Regions from separate parts of the Streptosporangium sp. NPDC002721 genome, predicted to be linked through region 4. Evidence: riboswitches for the same ligand, from Rfam matches in the RefSeq annotation. Region 4 holds a riboswitch; each other region holds the start of a gene.
What was found. Region 4 has a riboswitch for cyclic di-AMP ahead of ACFYWM_RS16945 (coiled-coil domain-containing protein). Riboswitches for the same ligand answer to the same signal wherever they lie in the genome.
Positions count from the first base shown of each region.

Region 1 (4,784 bases), on a different contig from region 4:
CGGGCAGGAGCGTTCCGGTGAGCGCCGGGGTCAGCAGGCGGTCGCCGTAGACGAAGAACAGGTTCATCCCGCCCATCTCCTCGACGTAGCGGTGCTCGCTCGCGTCGAGCCAGACCACCTGGTCGCAGCCCTGCTCGACGGCCTGGCGCTGGGCCACGAAGGCCGCCGCGTAGTTGCCGCCGCACTTGGCGAAGCCGGTCCCGCCGGGGGCCGCGCGGGTGTACTCGGTGGAGAGCCAGACGGTGACGGCCTTGCCCCCGCCGAAGTAGGCCGCCGCCGGAGAGGCGATGACCATGTACTTGTAGGTCCTGGACGGGTAGTTCACGCCGAGCGCCGGCTGCGTCGCGATCATGAAGGGGCGCAGGTAGAGGCTGTGTCCCGGCGTGGTCGGGACCCACTCGCGGTCGGTCTGGACGAGCAGCTCCAGCGACTCGACGAACGTCTCCTCGGGCAGCTCGGGCATGGCCATCCGCGCCGCGGAGGTGTTGAAGCGCGCGGCGTTGGCCTCCGGCCGGAAGGTCACGATCGAGCCGTTCTCCTGGCGGTAGGCCTTGAGCCCCTCGAAAAGCTCCTGCGCGTAGTGGAAGACCGACGTCGCGGGGTCGAGGCTGAGCGGGCCGTACGGCACCAGCTTGGCGTCGTGCCAGCCCTGGCCCTCGGTGTAGTCGATCGAGATCATGTGGTCGGTGAAGACCTGACCGAACCCCGGGCTCGCCAGTACCTGCTCGCGCTCTTCCGCGGTGCGAGCGTGGTCGGAGAGCTGCACGTCGAAGCTGAGCTTCTGAGCGGTGGTCATCGCACGGATCCTTCTCTTGGTGTCTGGCTTACCCTTGGGTCCATTCTGCGTCGGACCGGGTAACGGGAAACTACTCCATCCATGCCGAAAACCGGCAGTGCTGGAGAAACAAAAACGCACCTGGCGGCTCGGATGAGCCGCCAGGCGCGTCGGGGTCGAGGAGGGCGGCTTCCTCAGCCGGCTACTCGGGCGGTGATGTCGTCGCCGATCTCGCGGGTGCTCCGGCCGGCCCGGCCGATCGGCCGCTCGGCCAGGTCGTCGGCGACGGCCCGCTCGACCCTGGCGGCCTCGTCGGCCAGGCCCAGGTGGTCGAGGAGCATCGCGACCGACAGGACCGTGGCGGTCGGGTCGGCCTTGCCCTGGCCCGCGATGTCGGGGGCGCTGCCGTGCACCGGCTCGAACATGCTCGGCGCGGTGCGGTCGGGGTTGACGTTGCCGCTCGCCGCCAGGCCGATGCCACCGGCGACCGCCGCGCCGATGTCGGTGAGGATGTCGCCGAAGAGGTTGTCGGTGACGATCACGTCGAAGCGCTCGGGCTGGCTGACGAAGAACATCGAGGCCGCGTCGACGTGGCAGTAGTCGGTCCGGACGTCGGGATACTCCAGGCCGACCCGCTCGAAGGTGCGGGCCCAGAGGTCACCGGCGTAGGTGAGCACGTTGGTCTTGTGGACCAGCGTCAGCTTCCTGCGGGAGCGGCCCTGCGCCTTGTCGAAGGCGTAGCGCACCACGCGCTCGACGCCGTACGCGGTGTTCAGCGACTCCTGGGTGGCGATCTCGTGCGGGGTGCCCCGGCGCATGACGCCACCCGCCCCGGCGTACGGGCCCTCGGTGCCCTCGCGGACGACGATCATGTCGATGTCCTCGGGGCGGGCCCTGCCCAGCGGCGTCTCGACGCCGGGGAAGAGCTTGACCGGGCGGAGGTTCACGTAGTGGTCGAGCCGGAAGCGGAGCTTGAGCAGCAGGTCGCGCTCCAGGACGCCCGGGGGCACGCTGGGGTCGCCGACCGCGCCGAGCAGGATCGCGTCGTATCCGCGCAGCTCGTCGAGGACCTGGTCGGGCAGGGTCTCGCCGGTCTCGTGGTAGCGCTTGGCACCGAGGTCGTAGGTGGTGGTCTCCACCTTCGTGCCGACCGCTTCGAGGACCTTCAGCCCCTCGGTGACGACCTCGACCCCGATTCCGTCCCCGGGGATGACCGCCAGGCGAATGTTACGCGAATCCATGCAGGCACCCTACCGGTCCGTCTCGGTGATCGAACACCGGTCTCACCCTCCGGACACATTCGCCCATCAGGACTTTTGATCGTTTTGTCCTTCTTTGCTTGGTATTGACCGTTTCGTGAGGTTTCGTTATGGTCCTCCCATTCACATCACTGCCTAATCCGTACGGGCCATCCCCTTACCGGGCCCGTACGGAGCCGGGGACCCACTCTTTACGGGATCTACCTGGCGCCGGGCGGCTCGCTCCTCCCCCGGAGCGCGTTCCCGGCCGTCGTCAGGTGGATTCCTTGGGGCGAATCAGCGCGTTCTCGCGCCGTAGGGCGGCCTCCACGCCCGAGCCCGACAGCTCACCCGGCCGGCCTTATGGAAGGAATCATCCTGTCCGGCACAGTTCTCCCCCGTGTCCTGTCCATCTCCGCCTCCGTAGCCGTCGCCGGCGCCGCGATGTTCGCGACCTCGACCGCCGCCCTGGCCGCCTCCCCTCCCCCGGCCCCCGGCCCCGCCGCCCTCCACACCCCCGCGCTGAAAGAGGCGCTGAAGGCCGTGGCCGTCAAGCCCGCCTGGCAGAAAGCCGTGAAGTGGGCCATGTCCAAGCGTGGAACGCCCTATGTCTGGGGCGGCACCGGCCACGGCGGCTTCGACTGCTCCGGCCTGGTGCTCCGCGCCTACGGCGCCGCCGGGATCAAGCTCCCCCGCGTCACCGACGACCAGTACGCCGCTTTCTCCAAGAAGATCGCCTGGAAGGATCTCAAGCCCGGTGACCTGGTCTTCTTCAGCGGCCTCGGTCACGTCGGCATGATCACGAAGCCCGGTTACATGGTCCACGCCCCGAGGACCGGCGACGTGGTCAAGGAGGAGAAACTCGACTCCTGGCGCCGCGAGTCCTTCGCCGGCGCGGTGCGCCCCGACCCGCAGGGGGTTCAGCTGGCCAAGCGGGTCGAGCTCGCGACCGAAACGGTGACCAGCGGATGAGACACGCCGGCGGATCACCGCCGGGAGGCCGTGAAGATCCCGGCGGCGGCGAGAGCGGGTTCAGCGGGTGGGGGCACCACCGTTGTCCCTGCGGTCCAGAGCGGTCTGGAGCGCGTCGGTGGCCTCGTCCTCGGTCTCGTCGGGACGGTTCCAGGGATACATGTCGTACATGGCGAATCTCGTCTCGTTCGCATGCCAGCAAGGAAGGTGGTCGAGACTCCGGTCGGGACTCCGACCAGGCCTGATGTCGCGGGTCCGGATCACGGATCGGCGACGGGAGCTTGGAGCCGGCACGCGCCACGACACCGCGGCGAGTCGCCGGCCTGCCCCTGTCAGGCCTCGCCGCGGCAGGTAGGAATTACGAGAACCTGGCGCATTTCATTCCAGGCTACCTGGCCACGGGAACAGCGTCTCGCCCGGCGTACACACTTCTCACATGCTGAGACGAGCTGTGGCCGCCGCCCCGGTCTCCGGGACGGCGGCCACATCGGCGGGACGGCTAGTCGGCCAGGTCGACCGAGCGGCCGCTGTCGGCGCCGATCTCCGTGCCGATCTGGTCGATCACCTCGGCCGGGATGGCGGTGTCGACGGTGAGCGCGATGAGCGCCTTGCCGCCCTTGACGTCACGGGCCACCTGCATCGAGGCGATGTTGATCGAGTGGTCGCCGAGGATGCGGCCGACCACGCCGACGATGCCGGGCCGGTCGGTGTAGGTGAAGAACGACAGGTGGTCGGTCGGCTCGATCTCCATCTGGTAGCCGTTGACCTCGACGATCTTCGTGATCTGCCTCGGCCCGGACAGGGTGCCGGAGACCGAGACCGCGCGGCCGTCGGCGAGGACGCCGCGGACCGTCACGACGTTGCGCCAGTCGGGGCTCTCGGAGCTGGTGACCAGCTCGACCGACACGCCGCGGTCCTTGGCCAGCAGCGGGGCGTTGACGTAGGTGACCGAGTCCTCGACGACGTCGGTGAAGACGCCCTTGAGCGCGGCCAGCTCCAGCACGCGCACGTCGTGGGAGGCGATCTCGCCGCGCACCTCGACGTCGAGCTTGGTGGCGACCTCGCCCGCGAGGGCGGTGAACACCCGGCCGAGCTTCTCGGCCAGCGGCAGGCCCGGCTTGACGTCCTCGGCGACGGCGCCGCCCTGGACGTTGACCGCGTCCGGCACGAACTCCCCGGCGAGCGCGAGCTTCACGCTGCGCGCGACCTGGGTGCCGGCCTTCTCCTGGGCCTCGTGGGTGGAGGCGCCCAGGTGCGGGGTGACGACGACCTGGTCGAGCTCGAAGAGCGGGCTGTCGGTGACCGGCTCCTTCGGGAACACGTCGATGCCGGCGCCGGCGACGCGGCCCTCCTTGATCGCGGAATAGAGGGCGTTCTCGTCGATGATGCCGCCGCGGGCGACGTTGATGAGGCGGACGTTCGGCTTGACCGTGTGGAGCTCCCGCTCACCGATGAGGCCGATGGTCTCCTTGGACTTGGGCAGGTGCACGGTGATGAAGTCGGCCTCGCTCAGGGCCTCCTCCAGCGAGACCAGCCGGACGCCCATCTGCGCGGCGCGGGCCGGCTGCAGGTAGGGGTCGTAGGCGATCAGCTCGACGCCGAACGGCTGGAGGCGCTGCGCGACCAGCTGCCCGATCTTGCCGAGGCCGAGGATCGCGACGACCTTCTCGTCGAGCTCCACGCCGGTGTACTTCGAGCGCTTCCACTCGCCGCCCTTGAGCGCGGAGTGCGCCTGGGCGACGTTGCGGGCGGAGGCGAGGATCAGGGCGACGGTGTGCTCGGCGGCGCTGGTGATGTTG
Region 1 covers NZ_JBIAQI010000010.1:156,767-161,550, forward strand. The annotation lists gene ACFYWM_RS16120 (branched-chain amino acid aminotransferase) at 1-796, opposite strand, end outside; gene ACFYWM_RS16125 (3-isopropylmalate dehydrogenase) at 970-2,016, opposite strand; cyclic di-AMP (ydaO/yuaA leader) riboswitch at 2,172-2,389, shown strand; gene ACFYWM_RS16130 (C40 family peptidase) at 2,377-2,985, shown strand; gene serA (phosphoglycerate dehydrogenase) at 3,485-4,784, opposite strand, start outside.
Region 1: it holds a riboswitch for cyclic di-AMP, as region 4 does, so the genes downstream of both, ACFYWM_RS16130 (C40 family peptidase) here and ACFYWM_RS16945 (coiled-coil domain-containing protein) in region 4, are expected to answer to the same signal.

Region 2 (4,784 bases), on a different contig from region 4:
CGGAGGTCGAACCGGGCCCACCCACCGCCCCGGCCCGGTCCGCGGCGCCCCGGTGACCGGCGGGGGCCGGGTCGCGGCGGGGCGGCCGGGGAGTCGACGTGCAGTGTCATTCGGTCTGAACCTTTCAGCGGGGGCAGGCGACCGGCCCGGCCGCGGGGTCACCGCAGCCGGGCCGTTGCGGGTCGGTACGGGGATCAGCCCGCTGCCTTGACGCCGGCCTCGATGAACTTGGTCCAGGCCTGGTCGTAGGGGACCGAGCCCTGGTCCATGCCCTCGAGCACCTTCTCCACCGAGGTCTTGACCTGGGCGTGCTTCTCGCCGAGGAAGACGGGCAGCAGGTCCTTGACCGAGGCGCCGAAGATCTGGCCGGTCGGCGCGTCGTTGAAGAACGGGTTCTTCAGCTCGGCGACCGCCGGGTCCTGCTGCGCGGTGAGGGAGCTCGGGAAGGCCGCGGCCTCCTGGAAGGCCATCACGTGGCCCTCCTTGCCGGTGAGGTAGTTCAGGACCTCGGCGGCCTCCTTGGGGTGCTTGCTCTGCTTGGGGATGGCCAGGTAGGAGCCGCCCCAGTTGCCGGCGCCGCCGGGCACGGCCGCGACGTCCCACTTGCCCTTGTTGGCGTCACCGGCCGCGCCGGAGACCACGCCGAGCATCCAGGCCGGGCAGCCCATGGTCGCGAAGGCGCCCTTCTTGATCGCGGCGTTCCACGGCGGGGTGAACGAGGCGAGCTTGGCGGTCAGGCCCGCCTCGCTGAAGCTCTTCACCGTGTCGAAGGAGGTCTTGATGGCCGGGTTGGTCTCGATGACGAGCTGGTTCTTCTGGTCGAAGTAGGAGACGTTGCCGTTCTTGGGCGCCTCCTGCGACAGGATCACGTTGTAGAGCGTGTTGGGACCGTCGATGAACTTGGGGTCGGTCTTGCCGGGGTTGGCGGCCTTGAACTTCTCGCCAATCGCCTTGAAGGCGGCCCAGTCCGGCCAGAGCTTGCCGACCTCCTCGCGGTCGGTGGGCAGGCCCGCCTTCTCGAACAGGTCCTTGCGGTAGCACATGGTCATGCCGCCGATGTCGGTGCCCAGCGCGAAGAGCTTGCCGTCGGCGTTGATGCCGTTGTCCCACTTGGCCGCGGGGAAGTCGGCCTTGCGGCTGTCCAGCCCGTGCTCGGCCAGGTCGGTGAAGAACTGGGGACGGGCCTTCATGAGGCCCATCGCGCCCTCGTCCAGGGCGATGATGTCGGCCGCGCCGCTGTTGGCCTGCAGGCGCTGGAGCAGCTGCGGGAGGTAGACGTCCTCGAAACGGTCGGTCAGGTTCTGGTACTTGACCTGGATGTTCGGGTGCGCCGCGTTCCACGTCTCCACGGCCTTGTCGTAGCCGAAGTTCTCGCCGCCGCCGAAGGTGTGCACGGTGATGGTCACCGGCTCGGCCGCGGCGGCGGAGCTGCCGCCCGCGGCGGGCGCGGCGGGCTCGCTGGAACTGCACGACGTGATGGCCAGGGCGGTGGCCGCCATGGCCGCGACGGCGGCGAGCTTGCCGTGCCGCTTGTTGTTCAACATTCCGGACCCCTCTCAGGTGGTCGCCCGAATCATTGGGAGGCGACATCGCGGACCGGTCCCCGACAAACCGGTCCTCGCGACGAGGTCGTTCCTCAATGTGCTTTGGGAGCGCTCCCACGAAGAGTGGACGATGGGCAACCAGGACGTCAATATGCCGAAACTCAACCGTTACATCCGGCCGTTTTAGGCAGGACTATCGGTATGAAACCTGCACAAATGCCTCATAGTGGTTATTGGGAGCGCTCCCATCTCACGGGCATACAGTCGGGGCATTTCGTGTCCGCGCGAGGAGGGGAGTTCGCCGGGGAGCGCCCTCGGGAGGCGTCGGCGTGAGGCTGTCAAGGAGGTGTCAGGACGCCGAAACGCTCCCGGGGGCGCCGCTCGTTCGAGCGACGCCCCCGGGAGCGTGTGGACCTGGCCGCCGACCACCGGAGGGGGCCGGGACGCCCGCGCCGTGGGGGAACGGCGGGCGCGGGCGGCGGCGGGTGCGGTCGGCTGGATCAGGCCGGATGCGGCCGGTGAAGCGGGCCGGGCGCGGTCAGTTGGAGTAGACGGGGTAGCCGTAGCCGACGATCTGGGAGACGGGCCGGACGCGCTGCTCGACGTCGCCGTTGCCGGTGTTGCCCTCGATCGTGGTGATCGTGCCGTCCCCGTTGTCCTTCTTCACGAAGCCGACGTGGTCGATGCCGTCGATGCTCTTGCCACCGGCCCAGTCGAAGTAGGCGACCGCGCCGGGGGTCGGGATGGTGCCCCAGTGGCCGTTGTCCTTGAACCACTTGGCGTGGGCCACGGTGTAGGCGTCCCAGCCCATGGTGGGGCGGATGCCGGCCATCTCGCCGACCCAGGAGACGAACATCGCGCACCAGGGGGCGTTGGCGTAGTCGTACACGGTGTTGCCGCCGTCGCGGGCGAGGGTCTCCTTGGCGCGCGGGCTCGACATGTACCAGGAGTGGAACTTGGTCCCGCCGCCCGCGGAGTTCTCGCGGATGCCGATCTGCTTGGAGGCGATGTCCAGGACCTTCGCGGCGGAGACCTTGGGAAGCCTCTCGGCCACGATCTGCAGCGGGGTCTTCGCGGCCTTGGCGTCCTGGGCCTTGGTGTCGACGGGCGGGGCGTTCACGACGCCGTGACCGTCGGCCGCCAGGGCGGTACCGGTGGCGCCGGTCGCCAGGGCGACGCACGCGCCCATGATGGCGCAGGCGGCGCGGGGGGTGGAGATGAGGCGATGCTTGGTCATACGGGGGTTCGACTCCTTGCTTCGCTTCCATTCCGCCTACCGGGTTAGCTGACGGGTTCGGGCTGGGAAGTGCCCTACGGCGCACAGGTGCGCTGATTCACCCCAGGAACGTGGTTCCCCGGTTCCGCAGACCTCGCGGATTCGGCGGCCGTGCTCACCTTCGGTGGAGGGGCTCCACCAGGTGGGACACAGTCGGGCAATGTGACGGCAATGCATAGACCTGGATAGACCTAGACAATTGCCATGAACAGGACGAAGGTACGTCAGGAGGGCAGACGATTACAAGTAGGACATATTGCCTTGACTTGGGAATACGTCTGAATCGGGCCGGTGTTGCGGGGTGCCGTCCGGCCGTCGGGGTGGGCCGCGACGACCTTGGCCGTACCTCTCCACGGCGGACGGGCGGACGTCGCGCCGATGCCGGGATCCCCTGCCCCGACGGCGATCCGGGTTTCCCGGACCCGCCCGCGAGCCGCCTGCCGGGGGGTGCTATGACGCGCGAGCGAGGCCCTCGGGTAGGGGTGGTGTACCCGGTCAAATTTCGAACAGATATTCGATGGTAAAAAGTATTCCGATGGTAGAGGTTCCCCCATGAACGGCCCGGGGGCGGCGCGCCGGGTCCGGTGGCACCGGCCCCGCGCCTGAGGGGGTTTGCGCAGCTCAGAGCGGTTGTGGAGGGTCGCGGGCGGGCCTCGGCGCCCGGAAGGTAAAGAGACGTGCCCGCGCGGAGGTCCCGAGGGGTTCCGTGACCCCGCGAAGGTAAAGGCGCCGAGTAAAGGAACACGCTTTCCCCGAGCCTTCGCCGCGCCCGCGGGCAAAGTCCTGGCGATCATCAACAGACGCGCGTGGTCGGCTGTTCACCCGCAGTTCCCGGGCGCTTAAGGACACCGGGTTAGGTTGTGGCAGTCGTGAACGGGTCATCGCCCGGCGTGGAGGACGGCCGAGACCACGCGCGGGATCAGGGTTCGGCCGTTGCCTGGGTGGAGTCCCCGCTGCAGATGCTCTGCGCGGTGGAGGCACATCATGCAGGGCTGCTCGGCGCCCACAGCCACCTCGTGCCCAGGGCGAAACTCCGCCCGCTGGCCGTGACGGGCCGCGAGCTGGGCCGTCTCACCCTGCCGAGCGGGCTGGAGCTCACCGCGGCCCGGCAGGACATGCCCAGGCCGCGCCGGGGCGAGACCTGGGTGGTGGGCGACGCCTTCTCCGGCAAGGTCCAGTTCCGCTGGCTCACCGCGCTCCCCGGCCGGATCGTGATCGTCGACGACGGGCTCGCCACCATCAGGCTCCTGGAACTGCTCACCGGCAGGGTGGGAACGCCCCTGCTGAGGGCGAGGGCGAAGGCCGGAAGGCTGAGGACCGTCCTCGGCGCGGCGGCCGGGCTCAGGCTGCGCGCCGCCGCCCGCTCGGGACGACTGTCGATCTTCACCGCGCTGCCCGTGCCCCCCGACCTGGCGAAGGCCGTACGCGCCGTGGGAGCCGAGCTGGTCACCCACGACTTCGCCTGGCTGCGGTCCCAGCCGCTGCGCGGGCCCCGTCCCGAGGAGCGCACCGTCGTCCTCGGCACCTCGCTGGTCCGCAACGGCCTGATCCACCGCGACCGCTACTTCACCTGGCTGGCCGGGCTCGGCTCGGCCGGTCCGGTGGCCTACTTCCCGCACCGCCGCGAGGACCCCGACGACCTCGTCCGGGTCGGGGAGCAGCCGGGGATCACCGTCTACGACGGCGGGACCCCCGCCGAGATGACCCTGCGCGGCCTGGCCGCCGAGCAGCGGGTGCTCAGCCTGCCGTCCACCGCGGTCACCTCCCTGCGGGTCCTGCTCTCGGCCCGGGGCGTCGCCGTGGAGACGGTGGACGTCCCCGACGAGTGGTGGACGGCCGAGGCGGCGCCGTCACTGCGCTCCCACCTGTCGAGGTTCGCCCATCAGGACACGGGAGTCTCCGGGTCATGATCCCGCGGCCGATGCCCGGCGGGCCCGCCGGGCGCGGGGCGTCTCTCCACGAAC
Region 2 covers NZ_JBIAQI010000002.1:271,135-275,918, forward strand. The annotation lists gene ACFYWM_RS03405 (carbohydrate ABC transporter permease) at 1-110, opposite strand, end outside; gene ACFYWM_RS03410 (ABC transporter substrate-binding protein) at 195-1,544, opposite strand; gene ACFYWM_RS03415 (CHAP domain-containing protein) at 2,083-2,781, opposite strand; cyclic di-AMP (ydaO/yuaA leader) riboswitch at 2,800-2,938, opposite strand; gene ACFYWM_RS03420 (hypothetical protein) at 3,792-4,730, shown strand.
Region 2: it holds a riboswitch for cyclic di-AMP, as region 4 does, so the genes downstream of both, ACFYWM_RS03415 (CHAP domain-containing protein) here and ACFYWM_RS16945 (coiled-coil domain-containing protein) in region 4, are expected to answer to the same signal.

Region 3 (4,784 bases), 220 kb from region 4:
TCTCCCTGGCCTCCGCCATCAGGCGGTGCGACTCCTCGGCGGCCACCGTCCGCAGGTCGAGGGTGGACAGGTACGCCTGCCCGAGGTGCAGGGCGCCGCTGCCCAGCCGGTAGGCGCCGCTCCTGCGGTCGCGCTCCAGGAGCCTGGCCTCGATGAGCGGGGTGGCCAGCCGGAGCACCGTGCTCTTGGACAGGCCGAGCGCCTCGGCGAGCCGGGTGAGCGACAGGCCGTGGCCCGCGCCCGCGTGGTCGCGTACGTGCGCGAGGACGGAGAGGGCGCGCCGGAGCGAGGCCGACTGGTTGCGTTCGGGAGCCGGCTCACTCATCGCGACCTCCCAGGGTGAATCCGGCAATCGAATACCTGGTCAAGGTAGGCGAGTACGCCGCCTCGCGGCCACTTTGCAGCACAACGTTCTGCAGTGCACAACCTGTCGACGAACGGCGGGGGACAGGCACCCGCCCGGTCCCGGTTCCCCCTTCTACCGATAATTTTTGCCCGGACCAGGGCAGAACTGTCCCTCGGGATGGTTGACAGGCCAAAATTGGTCCGTGGTCAGGATCGGATCGGTAGATATGGGCGATTGCGAGAGCGAGCGACTTCCGCCAGTTCTGGGCCAGCTGTTCGCCGATGGGGCCGACGGGAGCGAGGGCGGTGACGGGACCGGCGCGGGCGGGGGCAGGAGGCTCTCGCTGGAGCTGCCGCCGGGAGACGTGGTGTGGCCCGACCCCGGTTACGCTCAGCTCGCCGTCCGTCGCCGTCCGGCGTTCTGGCTCAGCGAGGTGGCGGTCTCCGGCGAGTACTGGGCCCGGCTGAGGGCCCAGCACGAGCGGTCGGGCCTGTGGCCGGTGCTGCTGGAGGACTCCGTCCAGCCCTGGTCGGCCGGCCAGATCGCCCCGGACACGGCCGGTCAGATCGACAACTACCACGCCGCCGCGTTCATGGCCGAGGTGTGGTCCGACTGGATCGCGAAGGCCAGCGTGGACCAGCTCGAACTCCTCGACCCCTTCGGCCCCGAGTGTCCCGGCCCGGCCCCCGCGGGAAGGCTCGCCGCCGACCCCGGCGTGGTCGCCGACTGGTACGCCGGGCTGGTGGCCGAGCGCAGGACCCCGCTCGGGCTCGTCGCGGTCGAGCGCGGGGCCGACGCCCTGGCCGTCATGGGCTGGCAGGGCGCCCTGAACCACAACGAGTGGATGGTCCCGCTCGCGGCCGTCGTGCGGAGCTGGGAGGACAGGTTCGGCGTACGGGTGGTCGGCATGGGTTTCAACACCCTTGACCTCAGCGTCGCCGCGCCCCCGACGACCTCCGAGCACGCCCTGCACGTCGCCGCGGAGCACTGGACGTTCTGCCCCGACAGCATCATCCAGGGGGCGGGGAACCTCATCGACTACGCCGAGCAGATCAAGGGCAGGAACGCCTGGTCGTTCTGGTGGGACTGATCGGCCCGGAGGGTTTCCCCCGTTCGGACCTCCGGTGGGGCGGCTGTCCCGAGACGGGGCTGTGGTGTTCCGAGACGGACCCGTGGTGTTCCGAGACGGACCCGTGGTGTTCCGAGATGGAGCCGTGGTGTTCCGAGACGGACCCGTGGTGTTCCGAGACGGAGTCGCGGAGGACGGATTCGCCGGACGGGCCCCGGATTCGAGCGCTCCGGGCAAGGATCCCCGGGGCGGATCGCGGGCTGGGGGAGACATTCGTACTGGTAGGACGGGTGTTGGCCTGGCAGGGCGATCGATGAGGCTTCCTTGAAGCTTGTAGGTAGATCTTCTGGGGTTTTCATGGTGTTTGCTTTGCCTTGTCCGGTTTTGGTAGGTAGTGTCCATTGCTATCGGTAGGCGACCTGCCCTTCACAAGAGGGAGCGGCCGGCCGACGTCGAATCCCGAGAGCCCCACAGAGGCTCCGGGGCCGGGGAACCACTCTTTCGGGGTGAATCCGCCGCAACTACGCGGCGGTAGGGCAACTCCACCGCCCGAACCCGTCAGCTAACCCGGTAGACGAGATGGAGAGGAGATCCCCTCATGGATCACCGCGTTACCACGTCGGTGCACACCTTGTCCGCGCCGACCACCTGAACTTTCCCCCTTCGTCCCGACACAGCTCGCCATCCCCCGTCCCCCCGACCCTTCGCCGCACCTGATCGCGGCACCTTCCAGATCGTGCTCCGCGTAGCGATTGCCTGAGATTCCGGCTACGCCCCCTTTTCCGACGAGCGCGTCCCCGCCAGTGCACCCCTTCGGTGTGTCGCACCTGGCCGCCCCGTTCCCTCGCGAAAGAGCCTCTTCTCCATGCGCCCCTTCTTTGGTATGCACAAGAACGGCCCGAGCAAGTCCGTCTGGCACAGGAGCAAGTCCCGCGGCAACCGCCTCGCCGCCGCCACCCTGGTCGGCGCGAGCGTCCTCGCCTCCGCCGGTGTCGCCCTGGCACTGCCCGCCTCCACCTGTTTCGCCGCCACCGCCGATCCCGAGGTCGGCGTGGCGAAGGCGAGCGCCGAGTCCGTCCTCCTCCAGGGCGGGACCACGGCCTCCTACTTCTGGGACGACTCCTCCGGCCGGGCCGGTGACACCGGTCTTCCCGCCAGCGGCAAGCCGATGCAGAAGGGCATGATCGCCAGCCCGAGCTGGCCCCTGTTCACCGAGGGCTACCTCATCTACAAGGGCAAGAAGGCCAAGTTCTTCGTCGGCGACCGCGGTCCCGGCTCGCCCTCGAACCAGGGCATCATGATCGACATCGATGCCAAGACCTTCGCCGACCTGACCGGTGGAACGTTCAACGCCGGCACGCTCGGCGTGGACGGTAACGGCGGTATGGGTCACATCGACGTCAAGTACGTGGTCACCAAGTGGGGTGAGGGCGCGGGGATCAAGAACCACCCCGTCGCGTTCTCCACCGGTGCCTGGAGCCGCAGGGACACCACCCCGGCCAAGCCCCCGACGGTCGTCTTCGCCAAGGCCCTGGAACTGGGGATAGGCGTGAGGACCCAGCCGGTGAGCGCCGCGGTGCGGCCGTGGGCCGGCAAGCCCAAGGTCATGGTCGAGGCCGCCTCCATGCGCGTCCCGGCCGACGTGGTCGCCGCCGGTGTCCGCGCCGCCGAGATCGGCGCGGGAAAGAACTGAGCCGGGTCCGGTCCCGCGAGAACCCCTCGCGGGAGCCTCCGTCCCGCCGGGCTCCCGCCTCCTGACGGAGTCCCCGTCCCGTCAGGCTCCCGTCTCGCCGGAGTTCCTGTCCTGCGGGAACTCCCACCCCGCCGGTGCCGCGCCTTCCCCCGAATGACATTCTGTCCCGCGGAACCAGCGCGGACGGTAGCGGACGGTAGGAGTGCCATGACCCTGCGGGCCCCGGCGAACGGCATCGAGATCGCCTACGACACCTTCGGCTCCCCGGGGGCACGCCCCCTCCTGCTGATCACCGGCCTCGGCTGCCAGCTGATCCAGTGGGACGAGAGGTTCTGCGCCCTGCTCGCGGACCGCGGGCACCACGTGGTGCGTTTCGACAACCGCGACAGCGGCGAGAGCACCCACCTGGGCGAGGCGGGGACGCCCGCCCCGGACGGGAGCGGGGAGGTCCCCTACCTGCTGGACGACATGGCCGACGACGCCGCCGGGCTGCTCGACGCGCTCGGCTGGGACACGGCCCACGTGGTCGGCCTCTCGATGGGCGGGATGATCGCGCAGTCGCTCGCGATCCGCCACCCGCACCGGGTGCGCAGCCTCACCTCGATCATGTCCACCCCGAGCCCGCGGGCGGCCCTGCTGACCGACCCGGACGTGCTCCTGCCCGCCTTCACGCCCGACCGCGAGAGCGCGATCCGGCGGGCCCTCGACAACTGCGCGGCCGTCGGCTCGCCGGGCTACCCGTTCGACCGGGAGTGGAACGCCGAGATCGCCGGGCTGGGCTACGACCGGTCGTACGACCCGGCGGGCACGGCCAGGCAGGTGACCGCGATCATGGCCTCCGGCGACCGCGCGCCCCTGCTCAAGGAGCTCGCGGTTCCGGCTCTCGTGCTGCACGGGGAGGACGACCCGCTGGTTCCCCTGCCCGCCGGGATCGCCACCGCCGACGCGATCCCCGGTGCCCGGCTGATCACCTTCCCCGGCATGGGCCACGACCTGCCCGCCGAGCTCTGGCCCTCCTTCGTCGACGCGATCGACGAGCTCACCACCTCCGCGGACTCCGGGCGATGACCTCACCGGGAGGAGGACGGGCTCCGGTGCGGTCCGTGCCTCCCGGGGCACGGGCCGCACCGGAAGATCAGACCTCGAGCTTCTCCTCGATGCCGCGCAGGACGTGCCGCGCGAGCGCGAGGTTGGCCCGGCTCCGGTCGAGGGCCAGGTAGAGGAACAGGCCTTTGCCGCTCCGGCCCGAGATCGGGCGGATGATGTGGTACTGCGTACCGAGCGTGATGAGGATGTCCTCGATGCCGTCCTTGAGGCCGAGCGACTCCATGGTCCTCAGCTTGGCCTTGACGACCTCGGTGTTACCCGCGGCGGCCACCTGGAGGTCGAGGTCCTTGGACCCGCCGAGCGCGCCGAGCGCCATCCCGCTGTTGTAGTCGACGACGACCGAGCCGATGGCACCGTCGATCGTCATCATCTCCTTGAGCGAGATGTCCATGTTGCCCATTGCTGTCTCCGATCACTGGGGTATCGATATGCGTGAGCTGACGGCGGCCACCCTGGCCGCCGTCTTGCGGCCCTCCAGCCGGAGCAGCCCGAGGTTGGTTCCCGGGCGCGCCAGGACCGTGAGGACGATCTTGGGTCCGGCGGCGTAGAACGCCGCGTAGCCGTTGGTG
Region 3 covers NZ_JBIAQI010000011.1:238,000-242,783, reverse strand. The annotation lists gene ACFYWM_RS17950 (IclR family transcriptional regulator) at 1-325, opposite strand, end outside; gene ACFYWM_RS17945 (DUF4253 domain-containing protein) at 573-1,436, shown strand; cyclic di-AMP (ydaO/yuaA leader) riboswitch at 1,856-2,007, shown strand; gene ACFYWM_RS17940 (hypothetical protein) at 2,281-3,108, shown strand; gene ACFYWM_RS17935 (alpha/beta fold hydrolase) at 3,316-4,176, shown strand; gene ACFYWM_RS17930 (hypothetical protein) at 4,244-4,615, opposite strand; gene ACFYWM_RS17925 (roadblock/LC7 domain-containing protein) at 4,628-4,784, opposite strand, start outside.
Region 3: it holds a riboswitch for cyclic di-AMP, as region 4 does, so the genes downstream of both, ACFYWM_RS17940 (hypothetical protein) here and ACFYWM_RS16945 (coiled-coil domain-containing protein) in region 4, are expected to answer to the same signal.

Region 4 (4,784 bases):
ACGCGGACGGGGCCGTGCTGTCCGACGCGGACCTGGCGATCCTGGGCGCGTCCCCGGAGGCCTACGCCCGGTACGCGGCGGCCGTGCGCGAGGAGTACGGCTTCGTGCCCGACGACGCGTTCAGGGCCGGGCGGGCCGCCGTGCTGCGCTCGCTGCTCGACCTCCCGGTGATCTTCCGGGTCTCCGGCCTGGAGGCGGCGGCGAGGGCGAACATCGCGGCCGAGCTCGAGCGGCTGTGAATCGTGACCAGGCTTGAGCGACTGTGAGCGGATAGTCACCAAGACTCAACAGTGTTTTGCATTCTTGCCGTGGTAATTTGGTGAAATCTGGTGGATTAAGGGGAGTGAGCGATGCTTGCCCAGCAGCGGCAGCAGGCGATCCTGGAGAGGGTCCGCAGTAGCGGCGGGGTCAGGGTCGCCGATCTCGTCCGGGAGCTCGGCGTGTCCGACATGACGATCCGGCGCGATCTTGAGGTGCTCTCCGAGCGCGGCCTGGTGGAGAAGGTCCACGGCGGCGCCACCGCGGCCGGGCCCGGCTCGACCGAGGAACCGGGCTTCGCCGCCAAGTCCGCGCGCCAGCAGACGGAGAAGGAGACGATCGCCCAGCACGCCGCCCGGCTCGTCCGGCCCGCCACGGCGATCGCGCTCTCCGCGGGGACCACGACCTGGACGCTCGCCCACCACGTGACCGACGTGCCCGAGCTGACCGTGATCACCAACTCGGTCCGGATCGCCGACGTCTTCCACCGTTCTCCCAGGGCCGACCGCACGGTCGTGCTGACCGGCGGGGTCCGTACCCCCTCCGACGCCCTGGTCGGCCCGGTCGCGGTCTCGGCGATCCGCGGGCTCCACGTCGACACCCTCTTCCTCGGCGTGCACGGGATGAGCACCCGCGCCGGGTTCACCACCCCCAACCTGATCGAGGCCGAGACCAACCGCGCGCTGGTCGCCTCCGCGCACCGCCTGGTGGTGCTCGCCGACCACACCAAGTGGGGCACGGTCGGCATCAGCACGATCGCCCGGCTGGCCGAGGCCCACATCGTGGTCACCGACTCCGGCCTCACCGAGGAGGCCCGCGAGGAGCTCGCCGCCTCGGTGGGCGAACTGATCATCACGGAACCCCAGCGAGAGAGCGAGATCGCCGGCCGATGAAACGCACGATCACCCACCTGGCCGACGGCCGGGAGCTCATCTACTTCGACCGGCGCGACGACACCGACCGCGGCGCGGTCGACAGGCGCGACCTGCCGCCCCGCCCCGCCGCCTCCGAGCTGCGCTACGACCCGCTGACCGAGGAGTGGATCGCGGTGGCCGGCCACCGCCAGGGCCGCACCTTCCTGCCCCCGGCCAGCGAGTGCCCGCTCTGCCCCTCCACTCCCGGCAACCTGACCGAGGTCCCCGCCTCCGAGTACGACGTGGTGGTCTTCGAGAACCGGTTCCCCTCGTTCTCCGCCCAGCCGGGCGAGCACCGGGAGATCGGCGGGCTGAGCGAGGTCCGCCCGGGGGTCGGCAGGTGCGAGGTGGTCTGCTTCACCTCCGAGCACGACTCATCGTTCTCGCGGCTCTCCCCCGAGCAGGTCGAGCTGGTCATGGAGGCCTGGGTCGACCGTACGGCGGAGCTGTCGGCGACACCGGGCGTGGAGCAGGTGTTCTGCTTCGAGAACCGGGGGGCGGAGATCGGCATCACCCTGGCCCACCCGCACGGCCAGATCTACGCGTACCCCTACGTGACCCCGCGCACCAGGCTCACCCTCGGGGCGGCCGAGCGCCACCGGGAGCGGACCGGCGGCAACCTGTTCGCCGACGTCCTGGCCGCGGAGCGGGAGGCCGGGGTCCGGGTGGTGGCCTCGAACGAGCACTGGACGGCGTTCGTCCCGGCCGCGGCGCGCTGGCCGGTGGAGGTCCACCTCTACCCGCACCGCCAGGTCCCCGACCTGGTCGCGCTGGAGGCCGGGGAGCGCGCGGCGTTCGGCCCCCTCTACACCGACGTGCTCCGCCGCCTCGACGGGCTGTTCGGCGTGCCCATGCCCTACATCGCCGCCTGGCACCAGGCACCGGTCTCCACCGGCCGCGATCTGTCGTACGCGCACATGGAGCTGTTCAGCATTCGCCGCGCGCCGGACAAGCTGAAATACCTCGCCGGGTCGGAGTCGGCGATGGGCGCGTTCGTGAACGACGTGTCACCCGAGGAAACAGCACATCTTCTGCGCTCTGTCATCACGAAGTGATTACCACTCGGTCTCGTCTTGAGGTCGCATGGCCTGCTGTTTACCACTACTATCCTTCCCACATCGGCTACAAACGCTGATATGCCTAATCCCGGGCGCCTCGCCCGGGAGCCGGGGAACCACCGCACCTGGGGTGAAACCACTTCGGTGGAAGGGCTTCCTCCAGCCCGAACCCGTCAGCTAACCCGGTAGGCGCAAGGAGAGGAGAGTTCGTGGCGGCCTCGTCCCCCACGTTCCGTCGGCATGCCGCCCTGGCCCTCTGTCTGAGTTCGATCGTGGCGTTCACCATCGGTGCCCCCACCGCGGGAATCGCGGAACCCAAGCCGACCGAGGCCAAGCTCCGCGCCGACCTGGCCAAACTCGGCAAGAAGCTCGACGGGCTGATCGAGACCTACGCGGCCAAACGCGAGTCTCTCAGGAAGGCGCAGAAGGCCGAGGCCGTCGCCAAGCAGAACCTGAAGAAGGCCGAGCAGACCTACGTCGAGGCCAAGAGGCAGGTCGACACCATCGTGCAGCTGCGCTACCAGACCAGCAGCAGCGGAGGGGTGCCCGCACTGCTGTTCTCCGGCGACATGGGCGCCGCCGCGGTGATGGAGCAGCTCGCCGCCCAGCAGACCGCCTACCTGGAGGGCTTCGCCGGCAGCCTCGAACGCAGGAAGAAGGCGTCGGAGACGGCGTCCAGGCTCATCGACGAGATCCGCGACGAGGCCGAGGAGGTCGAGGGTCAGCGCGAGAAGGCCGAGGACGTGATCCGCGACGTCAAGGACAGGCTCGACCGCCTCGCCCCCACCGGTTCCGGCCGCCGCGCCGACGGCACCTGGGCCCCGCAGCTCCCCACCGGCGCCGACAACATCACCGACCGCACCCGGATCATGCGCGACGCCGTCATGCGGCGCTTCAGCCTCCCGTACTCCGTCGGCTGCTACCGGGCCGCCAACGACGGCGGCGAGCACCCGCTGGGCCGCGCCTGCGACTTCATGATGAGCACCGGCGGCACGATGCCCTCAGCCGCCAACCTCGCGCTCGGCGACGAGATCGCCGCCTGGGCCATCAAGAACAAGGCCAAGCTCGGCGTGAAGTACGTGATCTGGCGCCAGCGCATCAACCACGGCTCCGGCTGGAACTTCATGTCCAACCGCGGCGGCATCACGGCCAACCACTTCGACCATCCGCACATCTCGATGTACTAGCGCTGCGGCTTCCCGGGCGGCCGCCCCTCTCGGGGCACATCCGGGACTTCCGGCGCCCCGCCGGGCGCCGGGGGTCCGTCGTCGGACGGCGCGAGGAGGACGCACCTGCTATATCGCTATGTCGTGCGCGTCGTGACCACCGGCCGACTCCCACGCCTGATGGACGTGTTCCCCGGCCTCGTCACCGACATCGTCGCTCTGCTGCGCGCCGAGGACGAGAACGATCCCTTGGCGGACACGGTTGAGGGCCTGTCGTTTCATGGTGTGTGCACCTGTAGTGCCACCTGCGCCAATCTCCTGACCGCTCCGCCGGGTTCGTCGGGTTCCCGGATGGTGCAGCTGGAACGCGACGGTGAGGACGTCATCTGGCTGAGCCTGGATCCGAGCGCGACGGCCATCACCGACATCGAGGTCCTCGACGGACGCGACCTCGGCCCCGCGGGCCGCCGGTCCGCATGATCGTCTTAAGGCCAGAAGACGCCGAGGTAGCCGTCGGCGAGATGAGCGGGATGAGCACCTGCCGCCTAGCCTGGTCAGGAGCCCGCGCACCTCGATGACGTCGTGCGCCCCTTCGGCAACACCGGGAAGCGCGGACACGGAGTCGTGCCGAGGTGGGACGGCGAGCGTTGCTTGTCCGCGCCATCACCGTAGAGGCCGGTTGACGAACGGCGCGACACAGTGGGAGATCCCGGGGCCCGTAGGTACCGGCCTGAAACGTGGAAAGCCCAGGCCACCGGGGGGCATCGGGCCTCGGAGACACGTCCGGCGCCTTCGGCCACCCGGTCACGGATCCTTGATCCGGCCTCTGGTAACTTAATCCCCTGACTCCCTGTAGGAAAAGTCTTGATTTGCGCGTCATGCCGCTCTTACAGTCGAGATGCGGTCCCGTTCACTGTTACTTACTGATCTTGTGAGGCTTGCGTCCTGTTCGTGTGGCTCGTTGGGCGGCCGCATGTCCATGTCCGTCGTCTGACCGGCTCCCTCTGTCGCTGATCGCGCTCTGACGGGCGCTCGATCCCCCTCTCACCACCTCTTCTCCTTCGCATGCCCTCCCAGGCATGCCGTCTTTCGGAGCCCTCCTCATCGTGAAGAGATTCTCTTTCTCCCTGCAGCTGCTGCTGGGCCTGGTCGTGGGCGTGGCCCTCGGCTTCGCGGCCCGCGTCTGGGACCTCACCTGGCTGGCCACCACCCTCACCGAAGTCGGAAAGATCTTCGTCCAGCTGCTCAAGCTGGCGGTACCGCCGCTGGTGTTCACCGCCGTGGTGGTCAGCGTCGCCAATCTCCGCAACGTCAACGGCGCGGCCAGGCTGGCGGGCAAGACGCTGTTCTGGTTCCTGGCCACCGCGCTGATCGCCGTCGTCGTCGGC
Region 4 covers NZ_JBIAQI010000011.1:22,682-27,465, forward strand. The annotation lists gene ACFYWM_RS16930 (metal-dependent phosphohydrolase) at 1-239, shown strand, start outside; gene ACFYWM_RS16935 (DeoR/GlpR family DNA-binding transcription regulator) at 351-1,151, shown strand; gene galT (galactose-1-phosphate uridylyltransferase) at 1,148-2,227, shown strand; cyclic di-AMP (ydaO/yuaA leader) riboswitch at 2,300-2,436, shown strand; gene ACFYWM_RS16945 (coiled-coil domain-containing protein) at 2,503-3,417, shown strand; gene ACFYWM_RS16950 (hypothetical protein) at 3,541-3,876, shown strand; gene ACFYWM_RS16955 (dicarboxylate/amino acid:cation symporter) at 4,503-4,784, shown strand, end outside.